Regions from separate parts of the Sphingobium yanoikuyae genome, predicted to be linked through region 1. Evidence: predicted binding sites of a transcription regulator. Region 1 holds the regulator's gene; each other region holds the start of a gene.
The links. The regulator LexA, encoded in region 1, represses DNA repair genes until DNA is damaged. The targets are predictions, from matches to a motif close to GTTCCNCNCTTGTTCT.
Positions count from the first base shown of each region.

Region 2: HH800_RS23680 (ribonucleoside-diphosphate reductase subunit alpha) is a predicted target of LexA. The motif match lies at 1,430-1,445, and genes of this name have one in related genera.
Region 3: HH800_RS12285 (ImuA family protein) is a predicted target of LexA. The motif match lies at 1,369-1,384, and genes of this name have one in related genera.

Region 1 is NZ_CP053021.1:2,273,537-2,276,802, forward strand. It holds gene glp (gephyrin-like molybdotransferase Glp) at 1-696, shown strand, start outside; gene lexA (transcriptional repressor LexA) at 801-1,478, shown strand; gene HH800_RS11240 (ComEC/Rec2 family competence protein) at 1,469-3,266, opposite strand, start outside.
Region 2 is NZ_CP053021.1:4,910,190-4,913,455, forward strand. It holds gene HH800_RS23670 (fumarate hydratase) at 1-91, opposite strand, end outside; gene HH800_RS23675 (glutathione S-transferase family protein) at 193-849, opposite strand; gene HH800_RS23680 (ribonucleoside-diphosphate reductase subunit alpha) at 1,464-3,266, shown strand, end outside.
Region 3 is NZ_CP053021.1:2,489,513-2,492,778, forward strand. It holds gene HH800_RS12280 (IS110 family transposase) at 150-1,253, opposite strand; gene HH800_RS12285 (ImuA family protein) at 1,405-2,181, shown strand; gene HH800_RS12290 (DNA polymerase Y family protein) at 2,324-3,266, shown strand, end outside.

The sequences.
Region 1 (3,266 bases):
GGCAGCCTGCCCGTCGGCGCCAGGCCCCGCATCGCCCTGCTCTCGACCGGCAATGAACTTGTCCCCCCCGGCGCGCCGACGCCGCCGGGCTATCTCCCCTCGTCCAACGCGCCGATGCTCGCCGCCCTGCTCGCCGCCCTGCCCTGCGACGTGATCGACCTTGGCATCGTGCCCGATGATCTCGCCGCCATGACGCAGGCGCTGGAACAGGCGGCACAGGCCGACATCATCGTCTCGACCGGCGGCGCCTCGGTCGGCGACCATGACTATGTCCGCCTCGCCTTTGCGGCCGCCGGCGGCACGCTCGATTTCTACAAGATCGCGATGCGGCCGGGCAAACCGCTAATGGCCGGGCGCCTGGGGAACGCCACCTTCCTCGGCCTGCCGGGCAATCCGGTCTCCGCTTTCGTCACCGGCACCCTCTTCCTCTGCCCGCTGGTCCGCCATCTCGCCGGATCGCGCGCGCCGCTGCCGCCGGTCGTGCAGGCCCGCCTTGCCGCCCCACTCGGCGCGACGGCGGAACGCGACGATTATCTGCGCGCCTATCGCGGCGCCGACGGCATCGTCTCGGTCACGTCGCAGGACAGCGCCGCCACCGCCGCCATGGCGCTGGCCGACTGCCTGATCCGCCGCCCGGCCGGTTCAGCCCCCGCCATTGCCGGCGACATGGTCGACATCATCCCCCTGACCGCCTGACTATCTGACTGCCTGACCGGCAAAAGCGGCGCATGGCTTAACGCGCTTGACTTGCCCCTTTCCGTTTCCTATGCGTTCTTCATTCGTTCCATGGAGGACCGCCGATGTTGACGCCCAAGCAGCAGGAATTGCTGAGCTTCATTCAGACCCGGCTGGAAGAAGGCGGCGTGTCCCCTTCGTTCGAGGAGATGAAGGACGCGCTCGACCTGCGCTCCAAGTCCGGCATCCACCGGCTGATCAATGCGCTGGAGGAACGGGGCTTCATCCGTCGCCTGCCCAATCGCGCCCGCGCGCTCGAAGTGCTCAAGCTGCCCGATGCGATGCACCGCGCGCCCGCGCCGGCCATTCCGACGCCCAAGATATCGGCGCCCGCCGTGCTGCTGCCGACCGCCGCCAATGACGTGATCGAAATCCCGCTGCACGGCCGCATCGCCGCCGGCGTGCCGATCGAGGCGATGGAAAGCCACACCATGCTCTCCGTCCCCGCCGCCTTGCTCGGCTCGGGCGATCATTATGCGCTCGAAGTGTCGGGGGACTCGATGATGGAGGCCGGCATTCTCGACGGCGACTTCGCGCTGATCCAGCGCACCGATGTCGCGCGCGAGGGCCAGATCGTCGTCGCCCTGATCGACGACGCCGAAGCGACGCTCAAATATTTCCGCCGCGAAGGATCGCGCGTCCGGCTCGATCCCGCCAATGCCGCCTATGAACCGCAGATCTATGATCCGCGCCAGGTCCGCATCCAGGGCAAGCTCGCCGGCCTGCTACGCCGCTACAACTGACCGGCTGTTCGGGGCCGGCGGCGCACGATCCACGGATGCGCGTCGCCGGGCCGATGGACGGTGTGAACTTTGCCGCCTTCAAGGCCAATCGACAGGCCGCCGGTGCGCGACAGCAGCCGGCGGTCGATCTTCATCCAGCGCGGCCGGCACCAAAAGGGCAGGCCCCGGTCGCTGATGACGATATCCGCCGCCGCGCAATCTCGCTCCAGCACCGGCCGGTCCACCAGCATCGCATTGCGCGTCACCAGCAAATGCCAGTCGCGCCCGCCCCGTGGCAATGTCACCGCGCACAGATCGGTCGAACAGCGCGCCTGCTTCATCGTCGCGATCGCCTCCAGCGTCCCGTCATAGCCCGCGCTCTCGCTCAGCACATCGCGGACATAGTCGCCCGCCCCCTCGCGCAGCAGCGCCATCGTCCCCGCCGGTGTCCGCACCGCGACATGCCGCCCATCGCCGGTCACCACGATATCGGGCGGCGCCAGCAGCGTGATGCCGATCAGGCCGACCGCCACCGGCCCAAGCCCTAGCCAACGCCAGCGACTGCGCCAGAGCAGGCACCAGAGACCACCCGCCACGATGATCGCGAACAACCCGCCCGGCACCGCCGGCGCCAGCATCACCGCCATCGGGCTGGCCGCCACGCCATGCGCCACCGCCAGCAACAGCGCGATCGCCTTGCCGGTCAGCCACCAGAAGGGCGTACCCAGCCCGACGAGGTCGAAGCCCAGCGCCACCGCCTCCAGCGGCATGATGACGAAGGTGGTGAGCGGGATCGCGACGAGGTTAGCTACCGCGCCCAGCAAACCTGCCTTGTGAAAATGGTAAAGCGCGATCGGCGCCAGCACCAGTTCGATGGCGAACCCCGTCAACAGCATCGCCGCCACCGTTCGCCCGGCCTTGCGCAACCAAGGCTCGTCCCGCGCCATCGCGAACCCCTTGAACCGCCGATGCTCGCCCAGCGCCACCAGCGCGACCACGGCGGCAAAGCTCATCTGGAAACTCGGCCCGATCAGCGCCTCGGGCCAGAAGACCAGCACCACCAGCGCCCCGGTCGCGACCAGCCGCAGGGTGATCGCCTCGCGCCCCAGCGCCAGCCCGCCCAGCACCAGCAGCGCCGCGATGCAGGATCGCACCGTCGGCACCTCCGCGCCCGTCAGCAGCGTATAGCCGATCCCTGCCAGCGCGCCGCCGGCCGCCGCGATCAACATCAGCGGCCAGTCCAGCGCCGCGCGCGGGATCAGCGCCAGCAGGCGCAGCAGCAGGAATATCACCGCCCCGATCAGCGCCGTCACATGCAGCCCGCTGATCGACAGAAGATGGGCAAGGCCACTGCGCCGCATCGCCTCGGCATCCGCCTCGGCAATCGCGCCCTGGTCGCCGGTCGCCAGCGCCACCGCAATCCCCGCCGGTGCGCCCGCCACCTGCCCGCCGATATGATCGAACAGCCGCGCCCGCAGCGTCGGCCCCTCGCGCGCCTGCTCCACCATCTCGACCGGCGCCAGCGCCCGCCCGGTCGCCCCGATCCCCTGGAAATAGGCGCGTCGCGCAAAATCGAACGCCCCCGGCACGCTCGGCGGCGCGGGCGGCATCAGCCGCACACGAAAGCGCAGCACCGCCCCCTTGCCCAGCCCTTCGGGCACGTCCGCCTCCGCGATATTCACCCGGATCGCCGCGGGCAGCGCTGGCGCCGCGATCGGCCGCAAGCCCACCCGCACCATCTGTTGCGCCGGCAGCTTGGCCACCGCCGTCACGCTCCCCGTCACCTGTACGAATATGGGACGGGCCAGC
Region 2 (3,266 bases), 2.6 Mb from region 1:
CCCGGATATAATCCATCGGGTGATAGTAGGAAATGAACTGGAGTGCGTCGGCGACGCTCTCGATGAGGTCGGCGGTCTTGATGACGGTCATCTACCCTGGTCCCTATTCTTGCGGCCCGCCTCTGCACGGCAGGTCCCTGCAAGGCGGGGCTATAGGCCTTTGAGACGATGAGTCCAGAAGAGGGTTGCGGTTCAGGACGCAAGCGGCCCGTCGGCAAAGGGAAAATTCTGCCACCAGGGCTGCATGTCGCGCAGCACACGGGCAAAGCTGGGCCGCGCCTCCAGCCGGTCGAGATAGGCGCCCAGCACCGGGTGGCCGGCGCGCAGCGGCACGATCCTGTCGGCATAATAAAGCGAGGGCGCCGCCGCGCAGTCGGCCAGCGACAGATGATCGCCCGCCGCCCAGCTCCGCCCCGCCAGCCGATCCTCCAGCAATGCATAGATGCTGCGCAGCGCCGCCACATTGGCCGTCACGCCATGGGGATCGCGCGCCTCCTCGGGCCGCAACCGGTCGGCGACCAGCGCCTGCATCGGCCCCATCACATAATTGTCGAATAGCCGGTCCATCAGCCGCACCTCGATCGCCGCGTCGCCATCGACCGGGATCGGGCGGAAGGTGCCGGGTTCGTGCCGGCCCAGATATTCGACGATGATGCTTGCCTCCGCGATCGTCGCGCCGCGCACCGGGTCGTGCAGCACGGGGAATTTGCCGAGCGGCCAGAGCACCTGCCATTCGGCTAGCGCCGCCGCATCCTCCAGGATGCGCGGGGTGAAGGGCGTGCCATTTTCATGAAAGGCGATCAGCACCTTCCAGCAATAGGAGGAGAGGGGATGGTAATAGAGGATCATGCCTGCCTCCCGATCGCTGCGGATGGATTCGCCCGCCTTCCCATCATCATAGCGTATCGCGCGGTGATATGCAGGGGGACGATAAAGGCAGCGATTCAACAGATTGTGGTCGCGTCCGCGCCTCTGCCCCCATGTCATGATTTTGTCGCCGATTGCGCGACGCGCGCATTTGCGTGGCAAGACAAATTTATTTTTTAATTTCATGGGCCCCCCTTGTCTTTTCCAAGGCCCTTGGAAGTCCGCGCGTCGCTGCGCTATGGGGTGGCGCGTCAGCGACGAAGCGAATCCAGGCGTCGATGAACCGAGTCCCCGAACTGTCATTTACCCTCTTGCGTGTCGGCGGGGCTGTGGCACTATCTGTGGTATCGGGACCAAGGGGGTCACCCAATAGATTGTGATTGCATTGTCGGACCTGCTTCCGGCGATACGGGGCTTTTGTCCTTGCGATCGGATCGGTTGACCCCATTTCTGTCCCGGCCCGATCGGGTTCATGCTATGATGCCTGGGTGCGCCCCGGCATTGCTGGACCGAATCGAACGGAACAGGAACAATCGGGGGCTCGCATGGACTTTCGAGATAGTGAACAAGGTGGAAACGGCGACGTGGCGACGGTAATGGACGAGCGTATCGAGGATCTGGTGGACAAGGCCGAGCCCAAGGCTGCCAAGGGCAAGGCGACCGAGTCCGCGTCGTCCAAGATTCATGAGCGTCGCTTTCATGTCGTGACGGATTCGTCGCGCGATGCGCTGCTGACCGAATTCGGCAAGGATACGCTGAACGATCGCTATCTGCTGCCCGGCGAGAGCTATCAGGATCTGTTCGCCCGCGTCGCCGCCGCCTATTCGGACGATGCCGATCATGCGCAGCGCGTCTATGACTATATCTCCAAGCTCTGGTTCATGCCGGCGACGCCCGTGCTGTCGAACGGCGGCACCGGCCGCGGCCTGCCGATCAGCTGCTATCTGAACTCGGTCGATGACAGCCTGGAAGGCATCGTCAACACCTGGAACGAGAATGTCTGGCTCGCCTCGCGCGGCGGCGGCATCGGCACCTATTGGGGCAGCGTGCGCGGCATCGGTGAGCCGGTTGGCCTCAATGGCAAGACCAGCGGCATCATCCCCTTCGTCCGCGTGATGGATTCGCTGACCTTGGCGATCAGCCAGGGCTCGCTGCGTCGCGGCTCGGCCGCCTGCTATCTCGACGTCTCCCACCCGGAGATCGAGGAGTTCCTGGAAATCCGCAAGACGAGCGGCGACTTCAACCGCAAGGCGCTCAACCTGCACCATGGCGTGCTGCTGACCGACGAGTTCATGGAAGCGGTGCGCGACGGCAGTGATTTCAACCTGCGTAGCCCCAAGGACCAGTCGGTGCGCGGCACCGTCAATGCCCGCGCGCTGTTCCAGAAGCTGGTCGAGGTCCGCCTCGCCACCGGCGAGCCCTATATCGTCTTCTCCGACACGGTGAACCGGATGATGCCCAAGCATCACCGCGACCTGGGACTCAAGGTCTCGACGTCGAACCTCTGCTCGGAAATCACCCTGCCGACGGGTCGCGACCATCTCGGCCAGGATCGCACGGCGGTCTGCTGCCTCTCCTCGATGAACCTGGAAACCTGGGATCAGTGGAAGGATCACCCGACCTTCGCGGAAGACATCATGCGCTTCCTCGACAATGTGCTGCAGGACTATATCGACCGCGCCCCGCCGGAAATGGCGCGTGCCAAATATAGCGCCAGCCGCGAACGCTCGGTCGGCCTGGGCGTCATGGGCTTCCACAGCTTCCTGCAGGCACGCGGCATTCCGTTCGAAGGCGCCATGGCCAAGTCGTGGAACCTGCGCATCTTCAAGCATATCAATGCCAAGGTGAACGAGGCGTCGATGATGCTGGCGCAGGAGCGCGGGCCGTGCCCCGACGCCGCCGACCAGGGCGTTATGGAGCGCTTCTCCTGCAAGATGGCGATCGCGCCGACCGCGTCGATCTCGATCATCTGCGGCGGCACCTCGGCCTGTATCGAGCCGATCCCGGCGAACATCTACACCCACAAGACGCTCTCGGGCAGCTTCGCGGTGAAGAATCCCTATCTGGAAAAGCTGCTGGTCGAAAAGGCCAAGGATTCGAGCGCCGTATGGAACTCGATCCTGGAACGCGGCGGCTCGGTCCAGCATCTCGACTTCCTGACCCAGGAAGAAAAGGATGTGTACAAGACCAGCTTCGAGATCGACCAGCGCTGGCTGCTCGAACTGGCGGCCGATCGCACCCCCTATATCGATCAGGCCCAGTCGCTGAACCTGTTCATCCCGGCCGATGTCGAGAAGTGGGATCTGCTGATGCTCCACTTCCGCGCCTGGGAACTGGGCATCAAGTCGCTCTATTATCTGCGCTCCAAGTCGGTGCAGCGCGCTGGCTTTGCCGGTGGC
Region 3 (3,266 bases), 220 kb from region 1:
GACTACCGCATTTCCCATTTCCGTCGTGGGCCTTCCTCTCTCTAAGCACGGGCATCGGTCGAAACCTGCCCCAACGTACGCCGAGGGTTACCCATCTTGCCTGGTCTTCGCGGCACGCCCATCAGGTCCAATAACTTGAGATGCCGTCGTCATGCGGGCTGCATACGTCGCCCGATGTCCCAGACAAATCCCACCAATTCGCGAGCGATCGCCGTGATGACCTTCGGCAAGGGCTTCCCGGACGCAGCCAACATCCGGTAGCGCTGGCACAGTCGGACTTGTGCTTTCCAGGCGATGGCTTTGACTTCATCCGGCAGTCCCTCGACCCGGGCTCGATAGCGGCGTTCTTCCCGCGCTGGCAGTCGATAGGACCAGGCCGCCTCCACCAACATTGCTCGCGCTTCGCGGTTGCCGGTCTTCGTTATTGCGCCTCGGCGCGTCCGGGCACCACTCGACGCTTCAGACGGGACCAGCCCCAGCCAACCCATGAGCTGTTTTGGGGTATCGAACCGACCAAGGTCGCCTATTTCTGCAACTAAGGTGGCGGCGACAATCAAGCCGACACCCCGCAAGGCCTGCAGAGCCTGAACCAACGGCGCCAGCGACCAATAGGGCAATGCCTCCACCAGCATTGCATCCAGTCGGTCGCAGCGCTGCTGTGCTTCCTCGATCCGGCGGATGCTCTCGCCGAATACGAATTGCTGGTGAGGTGCATCAAACGCCTGCTCACCGAGCCAGCGCCAGTGCGCCTTGGTCCAATTGGATCGACCGGCGAACTTGCGCCCATGGCGCAGAAGGAAGCTCAACAACATCTGCCGGCCAGCAACCAAATCGTGTTTCGCCTGGCGTCGCCCACGAATCAGATCACGGATAGCCTCGTGTGCCTCGTCCGGGACCCAGATCGCCGTCAATTCACCAGACCGTAGCAATCGGGCGAGCGTCATCGCGTCACGTCGGTCGGTCTTTATCCGGTCCGCAGGTTTGCGCGGCATGACCGATGGCGCAATCACGCTACATTCCGCCCCCAGATCGACTAACTGACGATGAATTCCGTAGCCACAGCCGCCTGCTTCATAACAGAAATGCAGCGCGACATCCGGGCTGCTCAGTCGGGCCACCAGACGCCGGATCGAATCCTGCGTGTTGGGTATGGTCCCGTAGAACCGGATTTCTCCAGTCCGACCGTCATCGGCGAGCGCAACTGCAATCGTCTCTTTATGGACATCGAGACCGACAAACTTGCTGATCGACATTGTCCTTCTCCTTCCTGACAAGCTGAGCTTACGCCCCACCTGCCTCGAAGCGCGAGGCGAATGACGGTCATTGGGTCTAAGGATTCATACGCCTTGACGAATCCTCTGACTCACCGGAACATAAAGCGAACAAGTGAGTCGATGTTGCCCGATGTCCGCCCAACCGTCGTCCTTCGATCGGCCCTGCGCCGATCAGCTAGCCGCGCTCCGTGCGCAGCTCGCGCAGGCCCAAAGCCAGCGCGGACCGGTGCTGGCGTTCGGGATCGAGGCGCTCGATAGTCGGCTCGGGGCGGGCGGCATAGACGGCGCCGGCCTTCACGAAATCACCGCCGCATCGCCGACACTCGGCGACGATGCCGCCGCGACGTTGTTCGTCGCGGGTCTGGCGGCCCGGTTTGCCTCTGCGCCCGGTGCCAATGTCGCCTGGGCACTCACCCGCTTCGATCTCTACGCACCAGGCCTCGAACAGGCCGGGCTGCCGGCCGCCAAGCTGCTTTACCTGCAAGGCACAAACGAGACGATGGCACTCGCTCTCGCCGAGGATTCACTCCGTGACGGCAGTTTCGCCGTCGTGGTCGCCGAGGTGAAGGTCGCGGACCAGACCGCCACCCGACGGCTTCAGCTGGCAGCGGCGGATGGAGCCACGCCGATGTTGCTGCTCCGACGCTGGGCCAGGAGCAGCCGCGATCCGCTCGAACGTCCGTCCGCGGCGATGACGCGCTGGCGGGTTGGCTGCGCACCCTCGGTACCGTTGCCCGCGCCGGGCGTCGGGCGGGGCTGCTGGTCGGTCGAGCTGGTCCGGCAGCGGAACGGCAATCCCTTCTCTATTGTGCTGGAGGCTTGCGATGACACGGGTCGCCTCGCTCTACCTGCCCCAGCTCGCCATCGAGCGGCTGCGGCGGTCGGAGCGGCCAACCAGGCCGCTTGAGCCGGGCGCTGGTGCAGCGCCGCTCCCGTTACCGGTAGATGATGATCCCGGCGCCTGCTCGGTTCCGCGCGGCGGGGGTTGGCGCCCCGGCGCGCGCTGGGCCTGGGATGGCGGACTGAGCAAAGCCCAGGTCATTAGCCAAATGGCGCAACTGCCGGCCCACCAGCGTCCGCCTATGCGGATGCTGGGGCGCCGCTCTGAGCCGGTCGATCATCCCTTCAAGGCAATGCCGCCCGACGAGGGCGGGCGCGGCGCGGTGCCAATGCCCGTCATGGCTTTCCGGCATGACCGCCCGTCCGTTTTGATCGAGCGTGTCGGGCAGCGAGACCTGATACGCTCGGCGTGCCCAGTCGCGCTGTCGCTCGGCCTGACCCCGGGGATGGTGGCGGCGCACGCTCGGGCACTTGTCGCTGATCTCGACGTCCGGGATGCCGATCCGGATGGTGACAAGGCCTGGCTCGATCGGCTGGCGCTTCATGGCGTGACGCATTGGACGCCGACCGCAAGCGTGTCCGGCGGCGATGGCCTGTGGCTCGACCTTTCGGGGACGACCCATCTTTTCGGCGGTGAGGAGCGCTTTTGCCGCCGCCTGCTCCGCTTCCTGCAGCGGCTGGGCTTCACGGCGCGCGTCGCGATCGCCGGCACACCGGGTGCCGCGCACGCGCTGGCCCGCTATGGCGGCAGGGAAATCCTCATGCTCGATCCGGGCACGGAAGCGTCAGCGCTTGCCGAGTTGCCAGTTGCTGCGCTCCGGCTCGAAGCGGCGGCGCTGACGGCGGCGGCACGCTTCGGTCTGGAGCGGGTGGCGGATCTCATCCGGCTTCCGCGCGGTCCGATGGCAAAGCGGCTCGGCCTCGCGGCCGTCACCCGCCTTGACCAGGCGCTCGGCCATGTCGCCGAGCCAATCATCCCGGTGGTGCCGTTCGAGGCACCGCAAGTATCCCGTCGCCTGCTGGAGCCGATCGGAACGCCCGAGAGCATCACGCAAGTGATCGCCGATCTCGTCGATGACATGATCACAGTTCTTCGTGAGCGCGGCCTCGGCGTTCGCACCGCGCTGCTCCTGGCGGACCGGGTCGACGGCG